3 regions of the Nocardioides ultimimeridianus genome follow, and region 2 is predicted to be linked to each of the others. Evidence: predicted binding sites of a transcription regulator. Region 2 holds the regulator's gene; each other region holds the start of a gene.
The links. Region 2 encodes LexA, which represses DNA repair genes until DNA is damaged. Its sites were predicted from a motif close to TCGAACANNTGTTCGA; they were not measured.
Positions count from the first base shown of each region.

Region 1: a site for LexA is predicted at 5,398-5,413, ahead of ACYU8V_RS12090 (HNH endonuclease signature motif containing protein). Genes of this name have one in related genera too.
Region 3: a site for LexA is predicted at 3,390-3,405, ahead of ACYU8V_RS13885 (HNH endonuclease signature motif containing protein). Genes of this name have one in related genera too.

Region 1 is NZ_BAAHAB010000011.1:128,614-135,739, forward strand. It holds gene ACYU8V_RS12070 (acetyl-CoA hydrolase/transferase family protein) at 1-156, shown strand, start outside; gene ACYU8V_RS12075 (acetyl-CoA C-acetyltransferase) at 153-1,385, shown strand; gene ACYU8V_RS12080 (OB-fold domain-containing protein) at 1,382-2,719, shown strand; gene ACYU8V_RS12085 (acetyl-CoA acetyltransferase) at 2,719-3,909, shown strand; gene ACYU8V_RS12090 (HNH endonuclease signature motif containing protein) at 4,154-5,278, opposite strand; gene ACYU8V_RS12095 (LLM class F420-dependent oxidoreductase) at 5,677-6,729, shown strand; gene ACYU8V_RS12100 (crotonase/enoyl-CoA hydratase family protein) at 6,726-7,126, shown strand, end outside.
Region 2 is NZ_BAAHAB010000003.1:23,833-30,958, reverse strand. It holds gene ACYU8V_RS01270 (hypothetical protein) at 1-240, opposite strand, end outside; gene ACYU8V_RS01265 (hypothetical protein) at 513-1,001, opposite strand; gene ACYU8V_RS01260 (LysM peptidoglycan-binding domain-containing protein) at 1,176-1,508, opposite strand; gene lexA (transcriptional repressor LexA) at 1,743-2,471, shown strand; gene ACYU8V_RS01250 (MXAN_6640 family putative metalloprotease) at 2,539-4,224, shown strand; gene ACYU8V_RS01245 (MXAN_6640 family putative metalloprotease) at 4,311-5,969, shown strand; gene ACYU8V_RS01240 (ATP-dependent DNA helicase) at 5,976-7,126, opposite strand, start outside.
Region 3 is NZ_BAAHAB010000013.1:121,354-128,479, reverse strand. It holds gene ACYU8V_RS13905 (MFS transporter) at 1-978, shown strand, start outside; gene ACYU8V_RS13900 (GNAT family N-acetyltransferase) at 975-1,472, opposite strand; gene ACYU8V_RS13895 (zinc ribbon domain-containing protein) at 1,444-1,842, opposite strand; gene serC (phosphoserine transaminase) at 1,947-3,065, shown strand; gene ACYU8V_RS13885 (HNH endonuclease signature motif containing protein) at 3,444-4,649, shown strand; gene ACYU8V_RS13880 (DUF1905 domain-containing protein) at 5,054-5,341, opposite strand; gene ACYU8V_RS13875 (DNA topoisomerase IB) at 5,349-6,350, opposite strand; gene ACYU8V_RS13870 (hypothetical protein) at 6,506-7,126, opposite strand, start outside.

The DNA of each region.
Region 1 (7,126 bases), on a different contig from region 2:
ATCGTCGTCGTCACCGAGCACGGCTCCGCGGACCTCCGTGGCGCCACCCTGAGCCAGCGGGTCGAGCGGATGATCGCCATCGCCCACCCGGACCACCGAGCAGAGCTCGACGCGGGCGCCGACCTGGCGCTCGCGTCGGTGAGGAGCCCCCGATGACCCCCTCCAGCCGACGCGTCGCGATCGTCAACCCGGTGCGGACCGCCGTCGGCGCGTTCGGCGGTGCGCTGCGGCCGGTGCCCGCCGAGGACCTCGCCGCCGAGGTGATCAAGGCGCTCGTCTCGCGCTCCGGTGTCGACCCGGCGCGGATCGAGGACGTCGCCTTCGCGCAGTCCTACGCCAACTCCGAGGCGCCCTGCATCGGCCGGTGGGCTGCGCTCAACGCGGGCCTGCCCGTCGAGGTGCCCGGCTTCCAGCTGGACCGCCGCTGCGGAGGCGGCCTGCAGGCGGTCGTGACCGCGGCGATGATGGTGCAGACCGGCGCGGCCGACGTCGTCGTGGCCGGTGGCGTCGAGTCGATGAGCAACATCGAGCACTACACGACCACCGCGCGGTGGGGCTCGCGGTCGGGCAACCAGACCCTCTACGACCGGCTCGACCGCGGACGCGAGCGGTCCCAGCCGGAGTGGAGGTTCGGTCCGATCAGCGGGATGATCGAGACCGCCGAGAACCTCGCCTCCGCGTGCGGGATCGGGCGTGAGGAGTCCGACGCGTTCGCGGTGCGGTCGCACCAGCGCGCTGCTCGTGCGTGGGAGTCGGGAGTGTTCGCCGACGAGGTGGTGCCGGTCTCGGTGCCGCAGCGTCGCGGTGATCCGGTGGTCTTCGACAGGGACGAAGGGGTGCGGCCGGAGTCGTCGATGGAGACGCTCGGCGGCTTGCGGGTGATCCGGCCCGGGGGGACCGTCACGGCCGGCAACTCCGCCCAGCAGAACGACGCCGCGGCCGCCTGCCTGGTCGTGGCCGAGGACCAGCTCGACGAGCTCGGCCTGGAGCCGATCGCCTGGTTCGAGGGCTGGGCGGCCGCGGGCGTCGACCCGGCGATGATGGGCATCGGCCCGGTCGCCGCCGTCGCGCGACTGTTCGCGCGCACCGGCGTCACCTTCGACGACCTCGACCTGATCGAGGTCAACGAGGCCTTCGCGGTGCAGGTGCTCGCGGTGCTGCAGGGCTGGGGGCTCAAGCTCGACGAGGTCGAGTCGCGACTCAACGTCAACGGCTCGGGCATCTCGCTCGGCCACCCGATCGGAGCGACCGGCGTGCGGATCCTGACCACGATGCTGCACGAGCTGCGCCGTCGCTCGGTGTCTGGCGGCGGGCTGGCTCTGGAGACGATGTGCATCGGCGGCGGTCAGGGCATCGCGGCGCTCTTCCGGGGAGCGGGCGCGTGAGCGGGGGCGTGGTCGGGGTCGTGGCGTACGGCGCCTACCTGCCGGCGTACCGACTCGGGAGCGACAGCGGGGTGCGCGGCCGCCGGGTCGTCGCGTCCTTCGACGAGGACGCGACCACGATGGCGGTCGAGGCGGCCCGGGGACTGCCCGCCGCGGGCTCGCTGTGGTGGGCGAGCAGCTCGCCGCCGTACCTCGACAAGACGAACGCGGCTGCCGTGCACGCCGCCCTGCGGCTGCCGTCCTCCGTGCCGGCCGCCGACCTGATCGGCTCCGCCCGGTCGACCTTCGCCGGGATCCGGGCGGCGATCGGTGGTGGCGGGCTCGTGGTCGCCGCCGACGTGCGCGTCGGCAGGCCCGGCTCGCTCGACGAGCGGGCCGGCGGCGACGGCGCCGCAGCGGTGCTCTTCGGGGAGGGCGAGGTGCTCGCCGAGGTGCTCGGCGTCGCCGGCGACACCCTCGAGCTGCTCGACCGCTGGCGCTCGCCGCAGAGCACCACCGGCGAGCAGTGGGAGGAGCGCTTCGGCTTCGAGCAGTACGCCGAGCTGGTGCGCGCCGTCGCTGCGCGACTGCTCGACGACGCCGGTCTCGCGGACGCCGACCACGTCGTCGTCACCAGCGGCAACCCCGGTGTCACCAAGCGCGCCGGTGCCCTGGTGAAGGGCACGATCTCATCGAGCGGATCGCCGATCGGGTTCTCCGGCGCCGCGGACCCGCTGCTCGCGCTGGCATCCGTCCTCGACGTGGCCGGGCCGGGCGAGACGATCCTGGTGCTGTCGGCCGTCGACGGCTGCGACGGGCTGCTGCTGCGGACGACCGAGCTGCTGGCCTCGCGCCGCTCCGCGCGGCCGATCGCCGCGCAGCTCGCGGGTGGACGCGAGGTGCCGTACCCGACGTACCTCTCCTGGCGGGGACTGCTCGAGCGCGAGCTGCCGCGCCGGCCCGAGCCCGACCGGCCGGCCGGGCCGCCGTCGTACCGTGCCGGCGGGTGGAAGTTCGGCTTCGCCGGCTCGCGCTGCACGGCATGCGGCTTCCTGCACCTCCCGCCGCTGCGGGTGTGCCGCTCCTGCTCGGCGGTGGACGCGATGGAGAGCGTGTCCGCGGCGGACCTGACCGGCGTCGTGGCGACGTACACCGTCGACCGGCTGGCGTTCTCGCCCTCACCCCCCGTCGTCGACGTGGTCGTCGACTTCGACGGAGGCGGCCGTACGACGCTCGAGGTCGCCGACGCCGATCCCTCGGTGGTGACCGTGGGAGCACCCGTGGGGCTGACGTTCCGACGGCTGTTCACCGCGGGGAGCGTCCACAACTACTTCTGGAAGGCGCGGGTGCTCTGATGGGCAGCAACGGCATCGCCGACAAGGTCGCCATCGTCGGTATGGGCTGCACCCGCTTCGGCGAGCGCTGGGAGTCCTCGACCGACGACCTCCTGCTCGAGGCGGTCGGGGAGTGCCTCTCGTCGGCGGGGGTGGCGCGCGACGACATCGATGCGTTCTGGCTCGGCACGCTGTCCTCGGGGCAGAGCGGGCTGACGCTGTCGCGCCCGCTCGGCATCGACCACAAGCCGGTCACCCGCGTCGAGAACTACTGCGCCACGGGCTCGGAGTCGTTCCGGAACGCCTGCTACGCCGTCGCGTCCGGCGCCTACGACCGGGTGATGGCGGTGGGTGTCGAGAAGCTCAAGGACTCCGGGTTCTCCGGGCTGCTGCGGGGCGACCCGCCCTCCGACGGGACGGCGTCCGAGCTGTCGCTCACCGCACCGGCGGCGTTCTCGCTGCTCGACCCGGCCTACACCGCGCGCTACGGCGTGGATCCCGAAGCGATGCGCGAGGCGATGACCCACGTCGCCTGGAAGAACCACGTCAACGGGGCCCGCAACCCCAAGGCGCAGTTCCAGCGCGAGGTGTCGCGCGAGACCATCGACGGCGCCGCTCGGGTGGCCGGCCGGCTGGGCATCTTCGACTGCTCCGGCGTCTCCGACGGCGCGGCCGCCGCGATGGTCGTGCGCGCCGAGGACGCCTACGACTACACCGACCGGCCGATCTTCGTGAAGGCGCTGGCGCTCGCGGCCGGTCCGATGCGCGGTGGGCTGGACCCGGCGTACGACTTCACGACGTTCCCCGAGGTCGTGGCGTCGGCTCGCGACGCCTACGCCCAGGCGGGTGTGGTCGATCCGCGCACGGAGATCTCCCTCGCCGAGGTCCACGACTGCTTCACGCCCACCGAGATCGTGCTGATGGAGGATCTCGGCTTCACCGACCGCGGCCAGTCCTGGAAGGACATGCTCGCCGGCGACTTCGACGCCGACGGTCGGCTCCCGGTGAACGTCGACGGCGGACTCAAGTCCTTCGGCCATCCGGTCGGCGCCTCCGGCCTCCGGATGCTGTACGAGGCGTGGCTGCAGCTGCGCGGCGACGCGGGAGCGCGGCAGCTCGCCTCGCCCCGCCTGGCGTTGACGCACAACCTGGGCGGGCGGCCCGGGGGGTGCGTGTCGTTCGTGTCGGTGGTCGGGAACGAGCGGGGCTGATCTCGGGGCCGGTGGCGGGGTCGGTCTCTGGCGGCCGCACCTTAGCTCGTCGTCACCCGCCGTCAAGGACGCCTTCGGCGCCGCTGCGCGGTGCCTTCGGCCTCCTTGACTGCGGGTCCCGGACGACGAGCTGGACGGCGCGGAGTCGGCACGGGCTTCGCCCGCGCCGCCGCTTCGCGGCCGCCATCGGGTGGATCGCTCGTCGGGGAGTTCTCCCGGCACCTGGTGCCGGGCGGACTCCCGCCTATGTCCTTCGGTGGAACCGGTAGTCGCCGGTGGCGAGCTTGGTCATGTCGTACCGGGTGTCGTGGGCTCGGTGATGGTGGTGGGAGCAGAGCAGTACGCCGTCGGCGAGGTCGGTCCTCCCGCCCTCCGACCAGGGCTTCAAGTGGTGGGCTTCGCACCAGGCTGCCGGTATCGAGCACCCTTCCGCACGGCAGCGCTTGTCCCGCAGCCGCATGGCTTTGCGTTGGGGTGGTTGGAACAGGCGGCGTGCTCTGCCGAGGTCGAGGGGTTCGGACTTGCCGCCGAGGACGACGGGGATGATCTTCGCCTTGCACGCCAACCGGCGAGCCTCACCGGCGCTGATCGGTATCTCGCCGAGCATGGCGGACCCGAGGTCCTCGGCCAGCTGGTCGAGCGAGATGGTGACCATGATGGTGGTGGCGTCGCCGCCGTGGTCGGGGAGTCGTTTGGGGTCGAGTAGTTCGAGGAGGCGGCAGAACGCCTCACCCCTGTTCCGGGATCGGGTCTGGGTGACCCTCGGGGAGTCTTCGGCTTCGAGGTAGGTGAGGACTCGCTCTGAGACGGCGTCGGGGAGGTCGCAGATCCAGCGGGTGATCCCGTTGCCACGTTTCAGGATCCTGATGGCGACCTCGTCCCTCGCGGCCTGCTCCTCGCGCTCCAACGCCTTGCCGAGCTCGGCCTCGGCGATGTCGGGGGCCACGACTTCGAGGATCTTGGTGCCGAGCACCTGAAGGTCCTTCGGGTCATAGATCGCGGCGAGCTCGATCAGGTGCGCCTCGGCCTGGGCCCGCACCGTCTCGTCGACGGCGTCGGAGAGCTTGTCGACCGCGCGGATGATGACGTGGGCCTGGGCTTCGTTCACTGAGCCTTCGCGCATCGCGGCGGCGGTGAGCGGGTGGGCCTCAAGCGCCTCGGCCAGCCGGAGCTGGGCGCGGCCGGCGGAGGCGGTGATGCGGGTGGTGTGGGCGAGCCAGCAGCCGGCGTCACGCGAGCCGTGCTCCTCGGCCACATCCGCCGCAACGGCGAGGACTCGGAGTTCGAGCTCGGCGAGCTGCGCCTTGACCCGCGCCAACTCGGTCAACAAGTCGGCCTTGTCGCGGGTGCGGAGGTAGTCAGCCGGCATGTCCGCGACCGCCAAGAGTTCGTTCCGCAGAGCGTGGGCGCAGGCGAGGAGCGGGTGCAACGACACCGTTCCTGCGACCATGAGGAGCTCCCCGAGACGGACTGATCAACTACCTTTCATAGTACACCTGTTCGAACGCCGGTGGAAGACGTTCGACGAGAGTTTTCCCAGGTCAGAGTGTGTTTTGAGGGCGGCCGCGGAGCGGCGGCGCGGGCGCAGCCCGTGCCGTTGTCGCGCCGTCCAGCACGGCTAAGGTGCGGCCGCCCACGGCCAACCCCGCAGGACAGTCGCAGGCCCACGTATGTCCACCGCCACTTGCGCCACCCTGCCCCGTTGCTTAATCTATATTCAAATAAGTGGGGTTACGGTCCGTCGGATCGTGCGGAAGGAGCGTGGCTGTGCGCCTCGGCATGATCGTCGATCACAGCGGTGGGTTCCCGGAGACCGTGGAGCTGCTGCAGGACTACGAGCGCAACGGGCTCGACCTCGTGGCGGTGGCGGAGGCGTACTCCTTCGACGCGGTGAGCCAGCTCGGCTACATCGCGGCCAGGACCGAGAAGCTGCAGCTGATGTCCGGGATCTTCCAGATCTACTCGCGGACCCCCTCGCTCACCGCCATGACCGCGGCCGGGCTCGACTACGTCTCGGGCGGTCGCTTCAACCTCGGGATGGGCGCCTCGGGCCCGCAGGTGATCGAGGGCTTCCATGGGGTGAGGTACGACGCCCCGCTGGGCCGCACCCGCGAGGTGGTCGAGATCTGCCGCCAGGTGTGGCGCCGCGAGCCCGTCCAGTTCCGGGGCAAGCACTACACGGTGCCCCTGACCAAGGAGGACGGAGGCTCCGGTCTCGGCAAGCCGCTGAAGCTGATCAACCACCCGGTCCGCCCGGACATCCCGATCTCGATCGCGGCGCTCGGGCCGAAGAACGTCGAGCTCACCGCCGAGATCGCCGACGGCTGGCAGCCCCTGTTCTTCCACCCCGGCAAGGCGGACCTGGCCTGGGGCGAGTCGCTGCGCGCCGGCCTCGCCCGCCGCGATCCGGCACGCGGCGAGCTCGACATCCAGCTGCAGGTCGGCTTCTTCGCGGGCGAGCCGACCGAGGAGGCCGTCCGGACGGTGCGCAACCAGCTCGCGCACTACATCGGCGGCATGGGCGCACGCGGAAAGAACTTCTACAACCAGCTCGCCTGCCGCTACGGCTACGAGGACGAGGCCACCGTGATCCAGGACCTCTACCTGTCGGGGCAGAAGGCCGAGGCGGCCGCGGTGGTCCTGGACGAGCTCGTCGAGGCCGTGAGCCTGATGGGCGACGAGGACGCGCTGCGCCGACAGGTGGCCGAGTTCGAGGCGGCCGGCGTACGCACGCTGATCCTCAACCCGCTGGCGACGACGGCCGAGGAGCGTGTGGCGCACCTCGGCCGACTCAGCGCCCTCCTCGGAGACCGCCGATGAGCGCGCGGATGTCGGTCGTCGCCGACGGACCCGTCGCGACCCTCCTCCTCACCGGACCCACCGGGACCAATGCCATGGACGAGCAGTTCTTCTACGATCTCGCGACAACCGTGGAGGGCCTCGACGCGGACGAGGGTGTCCGCGCGATCGTGGTGCGCGGCACCGGCGGCCACTTCTCCTACGGACTCGACCTCCCGTCCCTCGCGCCCACGCTGGTGGGGCTCCGGGACGCGGGTGTGCGCGAGAGGTTGGCCTTCCGTGACTTCATCCTGCGCGGCCAGCGCGGCATGCGGGCGGTGGCCACCTGCACCAAGCCGACGATCGCGGCGATCGACGGCTGGTGCATCGGAGGTGGTCTCGGGCTCGCCTCGGCGTGCGACTTCCGGATCGCGACGAG
Region 2 (7,126 bases):
CCGCCTCCCCAGCAGGGTGACGGTCTTCGTGGTCGGGCCGGTATTGGTCGTGTAGAAGTTCGTCCGGAAGTTGACCAGGGTCCGGCCGTTGACGGGCTGGATCATCAGCGGGCTGCCGGGCCAGGACAGGCGCCGCATCGCCTGCGCCACCTGGCCCGGGCTCGGTCCGAGGCCGGCCATCGAGTCGCTCGACGTCTGGCACACGGTGCGGGACGTGCCGTCCGACAGGTGCTCCGTCATCTGGAACCCGTCGCCCACGTTCATGCCGGGACACGCCACCGGCTGGCAGGCCCCCGCGGAACCAGGCGCGCACACCTCGCTCACCCCGACGACATCGACCGAAGTCCCAACAGGGGCGCTGCCGCCGTGCGAGCGGTCCTGACACTCGACCGCTGCAGCGATGAGGGTCGCGCCCCCTGCACACGATCCACCGCCGCGAGCCTGGGCCGGAGTGTCGACGAAGAAGAAGCTCACGTAGACGACCAACAGCACGGCGACACCGCGACGCAGCATCACTTCACGACCCGAATGAGCGTGGCGACCCGCAACCCGTCGCCCTGCTTGACCAAGGTGATCTCCAACATCGTCGGACCACCCGGGAACGACCCTTTGACGGTGCCGGACTGATCGACGATCCGACTCGGGCGACTCACCGTTCGGACGTGCCACCTGCCCGAGGCCGCGCGACCGATCGACACGATTCTCGACTGCCCGCCGACGACCTTCCGGCCCGCCGCGTACACCGCTTTCACCACTTCAGCGGCGACAGAGCAGCTCTTGCACCTTCGCAAGTTCATCCGCTGCCATGCCGCCGGGTTGCCGGTGCGCTCCATGGCATCCATCGCGTGCACCCACCGCCGCAGGAACTCCTGCGGGGTCTCGACCGCGGCAGCGGTCGTGGTGGGCGGGGAGACGGTGGGGCTGGGCGAGAACCGGGGCTGCGGGTCTCCCCCGCACCCGACCAGCAGCAACAGCAGGACGGCGATGCCGACGTACTTCATGGAACCCTCCCGAGGCGGATTGCCCAGAACGTACGCCGAAGGCACCCCGCCCGGCCACCCTCGGCCCGCCGCCCTGTGGAGGAACAGCGCGAGGGGCCCGATCCGCGCAGGATCGGGCCCCTCGTCTTCCCCTACGTCCGCCGGGGTCGAGGCGACGGACGAGCTGGTCGTGCCTCAGTTGGGCACGCGGATCTGCTGACCGACGTAGACCATGCCGTCGTCGATCGGGTTGAGGTCCTCGAGGCGCTGCACCATGTCACCGGTCTGCGTGCCGTGGGCCGCGGCGGCGTCGCCGGCGATGTCCCACAGCGTGTCGCCGGGCTGGACGGTGACCAGGTGGACGTCGGGCGTCCCGGAGTGGCTGCCGGCGGCCGAGGCGGAGGCGACCATCAGGGCGACCGCGAGCACCGCCAGCAGCGAGAGCGCGAGGACCACGAGCCGGCCGCGGCGGGTGAGCCGCACCTGCGGGCGGGAGACGTACGCGGGGCTGAAGCTGATGGTGCTCATGGTGACCTCCGGGGAAGGGGTTGCTGGTCGGTGTGCCCTCACTCTGACCGAGGCCGCCGACACAACTTCTGGGCCCGGCTTCGATCAGACGTTCGATCGAACACATGGACGAGCATAGAACACGCATTCGACACAATCGCGGCATTTCGTCGCACGCGTGTTCGACGGCGTGTCGCGACACGCCGGATCGAACACCTGTTTGAGATCCGGGGTGATCGGGGTTACGTTCGACCCATGACCAAGAAGGCTGTTCGCCCCGTGAGTGAGCTCCCCGACGGTCCGCCCGACGGCACGGGCCTCACCCCACGCCAGCAGCGGATCCTGACCACGATCAAGAAGGCCATCGACAAGCGCGGCTACCCGCCGAGCATGCGCGAGATCGGCGAGGCGGTGGGCCTGACCAGCACCTCCAGCGTCGCCCACCAGCTGCGCCAGCTCGAGGCCAAGGGGTTCGTACGCCGCGACCCCCACCTGCCCCGCGCCATCGAGGTGTTCCTCCCCGAGACCCTGATGAAGCGACGCCCGCTCAGCGGCATGACCCAGGCCGAGTCGGAGTACGACGAGACCGCCATCAACGACTCCGCGCCCGCCCCGAGCAACGTTCCGCTGGTCGGCCGGATCGCCGCCGGCGGACCGATCCTCGCCGAGGAGCGGGTCGAGGACGTCTTCCCGCTGCCGAAGCAGCTGGTCGGCGACGGCCAGCTGTTCCTGCTGGAGGTCAGCGGCGAGTCGATGATCGACGCCGCGATCTGCAACGGCGACTACGTCGTCATCCGCCAGCAGGCCACCGCCGAGAACGGCGAGATCGTCGCCGCGATGATCGACGGCGAGGCCACCGTGAAGACCTTCCAGCGCAAGAACGGCCAGGTGTGGCTGCTGCCGCACAACCCGGCCTTCGAGCCGATCGACGGCACCCACGCCACGATCCTGGGCAAGGTCACCGCCGTGCTCCGCAAGGTCTGACGCCGACGCCGCGCTTCTTTGCCTCTCCCGGGTCCGCCCGGGGATGCCGATCCCCTAGATTCAGCAGGTGATCCGCATCTCCGGACGGGCCCGCGTCCTTTCCCTGGTCATCACCGCGTCGCTCGCGGGCCTCGGCGTCACCGGTGCGAGCCAGCCGGCCCACGCCTCCCCGGCCACCGCCGCGATCCACCAGCCTCCGACGACGACCCGGGCGCAGGCCGCCGCCGAGCTGTCCCGGGCCGAGTCCCTCTTCGGAGGGAGCCGGGCCGCGTCCCGCCTCGCGCAGAGGCACGAGGACGCCACCCTGCTGTTGCGCGACCTGCGGGCCGCCTATCCCGCGCTGTCCCCCGATCAGCGCACCCAGGCCGACCGGATCCTTGCGCGGCCGGGGCCCTCCGACAGCGACCCCGACTTCCCGGTGGTCTACACCGGCACCGAGCACGAGGAGTGCAGCACCAGGCTTCCCCTCTGCGTGCACTACGACCTGTCGACCGAGGACAGCACCAACGGCGTCGACCCCACGGACGGTGGCGACACGAACAAGGATCCCGACTACGTCGACGAGGTGCTCGCGACGATGGAGCACGTCTGGGACACCTACGCCGCCGCCGGCTACCGGATGCCGCTCGTCGACTCCGCCAGCGCCGACAACGGCAGCCTGGGCGGCATGAACGCCGACCAGACCGACATCTACCTGGGCGAGCTCTCCCGCTACCACCTCTACGGCTTCTGCACGAGCGACGACCCCGCGCTGAACACCGGGTACGCCGGATCGGCGTACTGCGTCCTCGACAACGACTACGCCCCGGCCCAGTACCCCGGTCACACCCAGCTGGAGAACCTCGAGGTGACCGCCGCCCACGAGTTCTTCCACGCGGTGCAGTTCAGCTACGACTTCTTCGAGGACCCCTGGATCATGGAGGCGACCGCCACCTGGGCCGAGGACGAGCTGTACACCTCGATCAACGACAACATGCAGTACCTGTCCTATGGCGCCGACCCGATCCGCAACCCCTCCCTGCCCCTGGACACCAACGGCGACGTCAACCTGCACTGGTACGGCACCTGGATCTTCTTCCGGTTCCTGACCGAGCGCCTGGTGACCGAGAAGTCCGGTGCGCTGCCGCTGCTGATCCGCCAGATCTGGCAACGCCTGGACGCCAGCCCGGGTGCGCCGGACATGTACTCCATCAAGGGGGTCAGGAGCGCGCTCGCCGCGCACCACATCGACCTCACCCGCGCCCTGAGCAGGTTCGACCTCGCGGCCCGTCACCCCACGAGGTACTTCAGTGAGGCGGCGGCCAACCAGTACCCCAGCGCGCCGGTCGCGACCAGCTCCTCGGTCGGGCCCGGCCACCTCAGCTGGTCGACCTCCTTCCGGCTCCTGCACCTGAGCTACCGGGTGCTCCGGCTCACCCCGAAGGCCGGCACCGGCAGTGCCTGGCACCTGCGCCTCCACCTGGACCTTCCGGCGAAGACGCGTGGTGCGGCGGCGACGCTGTGGATCAACGCGGCCTCCGGCGGCACCTCCTCGCGGCTGATCGCGCTCTCCTCGACGGGCGATGCGACCATCCGCATCCCGTTCGGCTCCGCGACCGTGCGGAACGTCGAGGTCGAGGTGGTCAATGCGTCTCCGCGCTTCAGCACCTGCTGGAACGGCTACAGCAGCGCGACCTACTACAGCTGCTACGCCCAGCACGGCACCGACGACAACCTCCCGAACGCGGTGCGGGCCACGGCGTACCGGAGCTGAGCCCGCGACTTTTCGGGGCGCGCCCCACGCTCACGTAGGGTCGTCGGGTACGTGCTCTGTCCGGTCAGTCGAAAGTCGAAGGTTCCATGCTCCGCAGCAGCAGGCCTGTTCTCGGGCTTCTCCTCGCCATCACGCTCGCCGGGTCACTGGCTCTGGTCTCGCCGGGGGCCCAGGCGGCGCCGGCCGCGAGCCACGCCTCCGACCCGAGCCCGCGCGCCCTGCTGCACCGCGCGCAGCACGCGCTGGACCGGGTGCAGCAGATCTTCTCCGCCACCGGTACGACGGTCCGCGGCGACGCGACCATCGCGCTGCGCAACCTGGCCGAGACCAAGAGCGCGCTGCCGCCGAGCCAGCAGCGCGAGGCCGAGCGGTACTTCGCCCGGCCGACCGCCAGCAGCTCCAACTGCCCCGGCGACTACGCCTGCTACAAGTCCACGGCGAAGCGCTACGAGCTGTGCAACTCCCGGATCTGCGTGCACTACGTGCGCCAGGGCACCGGCCCGAAGCGCGACAACACCAACGGGGTCGACCCCGAGGACAACGGCCGGTCCGGACGCTGGAGCGGCCGGGCGCACAACGGCGTGCCCGACATGGTCGAGTTCACCCTCCACCAGCTGACCCGCATCGACTCCGTCTACCGCAAGGCCGGCTACCGCTCGACCCGCGGCGACGGCCGCATCGGGGGCGACTCGCGTCGTGACATCTACCTCGGCAACATCGGGTCCAAGGGCCTCTACGGCTACTGCACCTCCGACGACCCGAAGCTGGCGTACGACGCGTCGGGCACCAACCACCCGGCCGTGTCGGCGTACTGCGTGCTCGACAACAACTACAGCCACAGCGAGTTCCCCTACCACTCCCCGCGGCAGAACCTCGAGGTCACCGCGGCGCACGAGTACTTCCACGCGGTCCAGTTCGCCTACGACTTCGACGAGGACTCCTGGATGATGGAGGCCACCGCGACCTGGGCCGAGGACGAGCTCTACACGAAGATCAACGACAACCGCGGCTACCTGCCCTACGGCCCGATGGGCAAGCCCACGGTCAGCCTGGACGCCTACTCCAACTCCAGCGGCAGCGCGGCCTACCTGCACCAGTACGGCACCTGGATCTTCTTCCGCTACCTCACCGAGCACTACCCGACCAAGCAGGGCATCCTGCCGACGTTGGTACGCCGGATCTGGGGCCTGTCGATCGGCAAGAGCGGCTATTCCGTCGAGGCCATCAAGCAGGCGCTCATCGAGCGCGGCACCAGCCTGGACACCGAGTTCGCGCGGTTCGTGGTCGCCAACCGGCGACCGGGCGCCTACTACCACGAGGGCGGCTCCTACACCGCCACGAAGCTGGCCGGGTCGAACACGCTCGCCCCGGGTCTGCTCGGCAACACGGCCACGAAGTCGCCCAACCTCCCGCACCTGAGCTCGGCGACGTACCGCTTCCTGCCGGGGACCGGGGCGACCAGCCTCGACCTCACGACCACCGGCAGCACCGGCTCCGACGTCGAGGCCGCGATCGTGGTCCACACCAAGGACGGCAAGTACTCCCGCACCGTGGTCCCGGCGAGCACCACCGCGCGGACCGTGACCTTCGACCCGGCGACCGTCGCTTGGGTGGAGGTGTCGCTGATCAACGCCGGCACCCGCTACACCTGCTGGAACCGCACGACCGGCTTCTGGATGTACACCTGCCAGGGCACCTCCAAGGACGACAGCCCGGGTGCCAGCCTGCAGGCGACCGCGTCCTGACCTGAGCTACTGCCCTGCTGCGGCGGCGAGGCGGGCCAGTGCCTGCCTCGCCACCGCCGGGTCGGTCGTCGACCACATCGGCGGCAGGCTGGCCTTGAGGAACCCGCCGTAGCGGGCCGTGGCCAGCCGGGGGTCCAGCACCGCGACCACGCCGCGGTCGGTGTGGGTGCGGATCAGCCGGCCCGCGCCCTGGGCGAGCAGCAGCGCGGAGTGGGTGGCGGCGACCTGCATGAAGCCGTTGCCGCCGGCCTTGTCGGCGGCCTTCTGCCGCGCGCTCATCAGCGGGTCGTCGGGCCGCGGGAACGGGATCCGGTCGATGATGACCAGCTGGCAGGTGTCGCCCGGCACGTCCAGCCCCTGCCACAGACCCAGGGTGCCGAACAGGCACGTGTGCGGGTCCTCGACGAACTGCCGCGCGAGCTCCGGCAGCTGGGCGTCGCCCTGGGCCAGCGTGGTCAGGTGCGGCAGCTTGGTGCGCACGTGCTCCGCGGCGGCCTCGGCCGCCCGGCGGCTGGAGAACAGCCCGAGCGTGCGGCCGTCCGCCTTGTCGATCAGGTCGACGATCTCGTCGAGCTGGGCCGGCCCGAGGCCGTCGCGGCCCGGGGGCGGCAGATGCTTGGCGACGTACAGGATGCCCTGCTTGGGGTAGTCGAACGGGCTGCCGACGTCCAGGCCGACCCACGGCTGCACGCCTTCCTTCGGCTCGGTCGGAGCCGCGCCCGCCTCGACCCGCTCGGAGGGCTTGAGGCCGACGGTGGTGGCGAGGGTGGTGAAGTCGCCGCCGAGCATCAGGGTGGCCGAGGTGAGGACCGCGGTCTTCTCGGCGAGCAGCTTGTCGCGCAGCTGGCCCCACACCTGCAGCGGCGCGATGCACAGGCGCGGCGGGATCCGCTCGGTGCCCTCAGCGAGCCAGAGCACGTCGGCCTCGGAGGCCGCGGCCATCCGCTCGGTGATGGCGAAGACGTCCTGCACGCCGGCCTTGGCCTGCGCGAGGCCGGCGTCGGGCTCGCCGCCCGGCTCGGCCCGCGGGAAGGCCGAGACGCAGGCGCGTGCCGCGTCGCGGACCAGCGCCAGGGCGTCGGCGAGCTCCTCGGGGAGGGTCTCGATCCGGCCGGGCGGGGTCTCGCCCAATGCGGCCCGCAGCGTGTCGGAGGCGT
Region 3 (7,126 bases), on a different contig from region 2:
ACCGCCCTCGGCGTGACCCGCCGGCTCGGCATCCACCGCGGCCTGGAGGTCTCCCTCGTCGCGCTGGCCCTGGGCCTGGTCCTCCGGGTCCTGGACGGTACGCCGGCGCTGATCCTCGGGACGCTCGTGGCCTGTGGCGGCATCGCCCTGGCGAACGTGCTCATCCCCGCGGTCGTCAAGGAGCACTTCCCCGACCGGGTCGGCGTGATGACGGGCGCCTACAGCTCCGTCCTGTCCATCGGATCGGCGCTCGGCGCGGCCGTCACGGTCCCGATCGCGGACGCGGGCGGCGGCTGGCGGATCGGCCTCGGCGCGTGGGCGCTGGTCGCCGTCGCTGCGGCGGTCGTGTGGGCGCCGTACGCGCGCGGCCGGGACCACACCCGCTCGACCGAGCGCGGCGCCGTCCTGTGGCGCAACCCCACCGCCTGGGCGGTCACCATCCTGTTCGCCACCCAGTCCACCTACGCCTACGTGATGATGAGCTGGCTACCGAGCATGTACGCCGCCGCCGGGTTCAGCGAGCAGAAGTCCGGCCTGCTGCTGGCGATCAGCATCCTGATCGGGGTGCCGTTCTTCATGCTGGCGCCGACCGTGGCCGGCAAGGTCCGGCACCAGGGACACCTGGTCGCGGCGCTGACCGCCATCACCGCCGCCGGATTCGCCGGCATGTGGCTCGCGCCCGCCGAGGGGGCGTGGCTGTGGGCGGCGCTGCTCGGTGCCGGCGGCGCGGTCTTCCCGGTGACGCTGTCGTTCTTCGGGCTGCGCACCACCACGGCGGCCGACACCGCCGCGCTGTCGACGATGGCGCAGAGCGTGGGCTACCTGCTGGCCGCGAGCGGCCCGTTCCTGGTCGGCGTGCTGCACGACGCGAGCGGCAGCTGGTCGCTGCCGTGCGCGCTGCTGGTCGGACTCGGCCTGGTGCAGGCGACCGCCGGCTACTTCGCCGGGCGCCCGGTGACGATCGGGAGCGAGCGCTAGAGGCGCTTGCCGAAGGCCCGCAGCGTGGGGTACTCCGCGTAGTGGCCGAAGCCGGGGATCGCCACGTAGCCGCACGCCTCATAGAGCGCGATCGCCTCGGGCTGCCGGGGTCCGGTGCTCAGCACCGCGACGTCGTGGCCCGCCGCGGCGGCGGTCCGCTCGAGCTCGGCGAGGACCCGGCGCGAGTAGCCGAGGCGGCGGGCCTCGGGGACGACGTACATCCGTTTGATCTCGACCGCGCTCGTGCCACCGAGCTCGCGGTTCTCGGAGATCCGCCACGCCCCCGTCGCGATGGGTACGCCGTCGGCGTACCCGACCAGGAACAGGCCGGTCGGCGGGTCGAACTCGGCCGGGTCGACGTGGCTCTCGTCGGGTGATCCGTAGCGGTCGACGTACTCCTGCTGGACGCGCGCGACCAGCGCCGCGGCGTCGGGGTGGGCGTAGCCCGTGACGCGCAGCTCCAGCTCAGCCGAGCGAGGCGCCGCAGCTGTCACAGAACTTCGCCGAGTCGTCGTTGCGGGTGCCGCAGGCGCGACAGAACGGGCCGGTCGCCGTCGTGGCGCCCTGGCCGCCGGTCAGGTACCCCAGACCGTCCTTGGCGACCGGAGCGAGCTCACCCACGGCGTAGCGCGCCCCCACGCCCATGAACCCGGCGCGGGCCATGCCCATGCCGAGCGCGAAGACCACGAAGCCGCCCATGAACATCGCCATCTGGCGCAGCGGCGCGGTGTCTCCGTCGTACTTGGTGAAGGAGACGAAGCCGCTGATGCAGACCACGATGCCGACCACCGCCAGGATCGGTCCGACGATCCGGAAGGTCGTCCGGACGCCTGCCTGGTTGCTGAGGCCGGGGTTGGTGCTCATGGGGCTCTCCTGGAGAGAAGGGGGTGTCGGCGAGGATATGCCCCGCGCGTCCGGCGTTCAGACCTGGTCGCCGGAACCTTTTTCGGGCTGTCAGACTTGGGCCCGTGACCGAGATCCAGATCCCTGCAGAGCTCAAGCCCGTCGACGGCCGGTTCGGTGCGGGTCCGTCCAAGATCCAGACCAGCCACCTCGACGCGCTCGCCGCCACCGGCGACCAGCTGATGGGGACCTCGCACCGCCAGGCGCCGGTCAAGAACACGGTCGGCCGGGTCCGTGAGGGGCTCGCCGCACTGTTCGACCTGCCCGAGGGCTACGAGGTCGTCATCGGCAACGGCGGCGCGACCGCGTTCTGGGACATCGCGGCCTTCGGCCTGATCGAGAAGAAGTCGCAGCACCTCACCTTCGGCGAGTTCTCCTCGAAGTTCGCGTCCTCGGTCAAGGCCGCCCCGTGGCTGGACGCGCCCTCGGTCATCTCCTCCGACCCGGGCTCGCGGCCCGACGCGGTGGCCGAGGCCGGCGTCGACGTCTACGGCTGGGCGCACAACGAGACCTCGACCGCCGTGATGGCGCCGGTCGTCCGCCCCGCGGGCGCCGACGAGGGCTCGCTGGTCCTCATCGACGCCACGTCGGGCGCCGGCGGCCTGCCGGTCGACCTGACCGAGGCCGACGTCTACTACTTCGCGCCGCAGAAGTGCTTCGCCTCCGACGGCGGCATCTGGTTCGGCCTGTTCAGCCCGGCCGCGATCGAGCGCGCCGAGCGCATTGCCGCCTCGGACCGCTACGTCCCGCCGTTCTTCGACCTGAAGACCGCGATCGACAACAGCCGGCTCAACCAGACCTACAACACCCCGTCGGTCGCCACGCTGTTCCTGATGGCCGAGCAGCTCGACTGGATGAACGCCAACGGCAACCTCGCGGGCATGGTCAAGCGGACCACGGAGTCCTCGAACGCGCTCTACGGCTGGGCCGAGCGGACGTCGTACACCACGCCGTACGTCGCCGACCCGAGCCACCGCTCCCTGGTCATCGGCACCATCGACTTCGACGACTCGATCGACGCGGCGCAGGTCGCGAAGGTCCTGCGGGCCAACGGCATCGTCGACACCGAGCCCTACCGCAAGCTCGGCCGCAACCAGCTGCGGATCGCGATGTACCCGGCGGTCGACCCGTCCGACGTCGAGCAGCTGACGAAGTCGATCGACTACGTCGTCGGACAGCTCTGATCTGACTTAGCCTTCGGGCATGCCGCTCTCCCGCCGTTCCCTGTTGACGGCGGGAGGCGCCGTTTTTGCAGCAGGTACGGCGGCCGGCTGAGCTTGTTCTTCGGGGCTGGCGTGGGCGGCCGCACCTTAGCTCGCCGTCCCCCGCCGTCAAGGACGCCTTCGGCGCCGCTGCGCGGCCGCTGCGCGGTCCTTGACTGCGGGTCCCGGACGACGAGCTGGACGGCGCGACAACGGCACGGGCTTCGCCCGCGCCGCCGCTCCGCGGCCGCCCACCAAACGTGCTCTGACCTGGGATTTTGTTCGGTTTCAGGGTACCGAAAGCGTTCGAACAGGTGTACCATGGAAGGCAATTGATCAGTCCGTCTCGGGGAACTTCTCATGGTCGCAGGAACGGTGTCGTTGCACCCGATCCTCGCGTGCGCGCGGTCTCTTCAGAACGACCTCGCGGCAGTCTCGAACATGCCGGCCGACTACCTCCGCACCCGCGACAAGGCAGACCTCCTCACCGACCTCGCCCGCGTGGAGAGCCAGCTCGCCGAGCTGAAGCTCCGCGTCCTCGCCGCTGCCGCGGATGTGGCCGAGGAGCACGGGTCCCGTGACGCCGGCTGCTGGCTCGCCCACACCACCCGCATCACCTCCTCCGCCGGCCGCGCCCAACTGCGGCTGGCCGAATCGCTCGAGCAGCACCCGCTCACCGCCGCCGCGATGCGCGAAGGCTCAGTGAACGAGGCCCAGGCGAGGGTCATCATCCGCGCTATCGACAAGCTCTCCGACGCCGTCGACGAGCCAGTCCGCCTGCAAGCCGAGCAGCACCTGATCGAGCTGGCCGCGATCTATGACCCGAAAGACCTCCAGGTGCTCGGCACCAAGATCCTCGAAGTCGTGGCACCCGAGGTCGCCGAGGCCGAGCTCGGCAAGGCGTTGGAACGTGAGGAGCAGGCCGCACGGGACGAGGTCGCCATCCGGATCCGGAAGCGTGGCAACGGGATCACCCGCTGGATCTGCGACCTCCCCGACTCCGTCTCCGAACGAGCCCTCACCTACCTCGAAGCCGAAGACTCACCCCGCGTCACCCAGACCCGAGCCCGCAACAGGGGCGAGGCGTTCTGCCGACTCCTCGAACTACTCGACCCCAACAGGCTCCCCGACCACGGCGGAGACGCCACCACCGTCATGGTGACGGTCCCCTTCGAGACCCTCGCCAAGGAGCTGGGGGCCGCGATGCTGGGCGACACCGTCATCTCCGCCAGCGACGCACGGCGGCTCGCCTGTACCGCGAAGATCATCCCCGTCGTCCTCGGCGGGAAGTCCGAACCCCTCGACCTCGGCAGAGCACGACGCCTGTTCGAACCACCCCAACGCAAAGCCATGCGACTACGCGACAAGCGCTGCCGCGCCGAAGGGTGCTCGATCCCGGCAGCCTGGTGCGAAGCCCACCACTTGAAGCCCTGGTCCGAGGGCGGGAGGACCGACCTCGCCGACGGCGCACTCCTCTGCTCCCACCATCACCACCGGGCCCACGACACCCGCTACGCGATGACCAAGCTCGCCACCGGCGACTACCGGTTCCACCGCCGGACCTAGACGCCCCGGGGCGCATGGTCGGATGCCGCTCGTGACGACGGGTCAGGTGACCCATCGTCCGTAGCGCCCTGCGCGACCCCCTCGACGAGTGCGGGCACTGGTTCGCAGTACAAGATCGCCCACACGAGCGAAGTTCGCGGGCAGGACGGCCTGAAACACGTCGAAGATCGCCCACGCAGGCGATCTCGGCCCCGCGGCACAAGACGAATCGCCCTGGCGGCCGCGAAGCGGCGGCGCGGGCGAAGCCCGTGCCGTTGTCGCGCCGTCCTGCCGCCCGGTCGGGACCCCGGGTCAAGGACCGCGAAGCGGCCGCGCGGCGGGGCGAGCGCAGCGAGCATCCTTGACGCGGGGTGCCGGGTGGCTAAGGTGCGGCCGCCACACACCCGGCCCGCACCAACCCCGCGTCACACCAACGACAGGGCTACCCGGCAGGCGTCCCCCACCTCGAGCCCGTTCGCGGCCCGCACCGCCTTCTTCACCGGCAGCACGTAGGTCTTCTCCTCGGCGCTGGGGAAGACCGAGGTGCGCCAGGTCGACGTACCGATGGCGACCTCGACGCGCACGCTGCCGAAGCCCTTGCCCGGCCCGGCCACGGCCTCGATCTCGTCAGCCACGTCGAACGGCAGGCTGAGGAAGATCCAGCTCTCTTGGGCCTTCCACCGCCACAGCTCCGCCTCGAACTCCCACGCCATGCCCCGATCATCGCGCGAGGAGCCGCAACGTGGCGCGTTCCAGCCCCACCTGCCGCTCGTCGGGTCCGGGGTAGGAGCGGCGGACGGCGGCCCGGATGGTGCGGCCCTCCTCGTAGAGGTCGACCACCCGCGGGTCGACGTACGCCGAGCGGGCGAGCGCGGGGGTGTTGCCGAGGTAGTCGGCCACCTCCCGCATGGCGGAGGCGACCGCGCGCTGGACCGCCCGCCGGGACGTGGGCTCCGGCGCCTCCGCGAGCGCCGCGGCGGCGAGGACCGTCCCGTGCCAGGTCCGGAAGTCCTTGGCGCTGGCCTCCATCCCGGCCACCGAGCGCAGGTAGTCGTTGACGTCGGCCGGTGTCAACGGGCGCCACGACCGGCCGTCGCGCCAGGCCAGCAGGGCGAGGTCCTCGGCGCGGCGGCGGCGCATCCGCTCCACCACCTCCACGACGCACGGGTCGTCGATCTCGACGTGGTGCTCGACCCCCGACTTCCCGACGAAGTCGAACGCGAGCACCCCGCCGCGGCGCCGCACGTGCCGGCGCTCAAGGGTGGTGAGACCGAACGAGCCGTTCTCGGCGGCGTACACGTCGCTCCCGATCCGGAAGCAGCCCAGGTCGAGCATCCGCACCGCCACCGCGCACACGGCGGGCTCGTCGAGCCGCCCGGACGCCAGGTCCTCCCCCACCCGCGCCCGCAGCGCCGGCAGCCGCCGGCCGAACCGCATCACCCGCGCGTGCTTCTCCGCGGACCGCTGCTCGACCCAGCGCGGGTGGTAGAGGTACTGGCGCCGGCCGGCGTCGTCGACGCCGACCGCCTGCAGGTGCCCGTTCGGGTGCGGGCAGATCCAGACGTCGCGCCAGGCCGGCGGGATCACCAGCTCCCGGCACCGCTGGACGTCGGCGGACTCCAGCGGGACCCCCTCCTCGTCGAGGTAGACGAACCCACGCCCGCAGCGGCGCCGGGTCCAGCCCGGCTGCTGTGGCGACGTACGACGAAGGCGACCCGGCACGGACCTGCAGTACCCCGAACGTGGCGCAACTACGGGAGGTACGACGAAGCGCGCGATCGTGCCGGCAGCACGACCGGCCACCGGGTGCCCACGCACACCGGGACGGCACTCACACTGGTGTGGCGGTCGGGGCGGGCCTCAGGCTGCTGAGCCGCTCACTTCCGGACGCGTACGGCGATCCCGCCGGCCACCGCGGCCACCACGACCCCGCCCGCGACCCACGGCCACCACGGCGTCGGGTCGCCGGTCGGGGTCACGGAGCCGAGGCAGCAGCGGGGCGCGGTACCCGCCAGCGCCTTGCGCACCGCGGCCGACAGGTGCAGTTCCAGCACCGGTGCGTGCACCCCCTCCGAGGACAGGTAGATCCGCCCGTCGCCGGCGACCGCGATCCCCTCGCCCTGGCGCTGGCTGGGCAGGTCGATCCGGGCGACCTCGGTGAGCGCCGGCCAGGTGTAAATGACCGCCTGGCCGTAGTTGCGCAGGATCAGGTGCTGGCCGTCGGGGAAGAACGCGCCGTCGGTCGCGATGCCGAGCACCGTCCGGCCCGCCACGAGCCGGTTCGGGCCCGCGTGCAGGTGGCGCGGGGCGGCGTAGATCCGGCCGACGAACTCCTTCGACACCACATACAGGCGGCCGGTCACCGGGTTGCGCAGCAGCGTCTCCGCGTCGTGCGAGCCGTCGGGGTAGACCAGCTCGTGGATCTCGCCGGGCACCGTCCGCTCGCCACGACCGACCGGCACCTTGGCGACCGTGATCGACGAGCGCGTCTCGAGGTT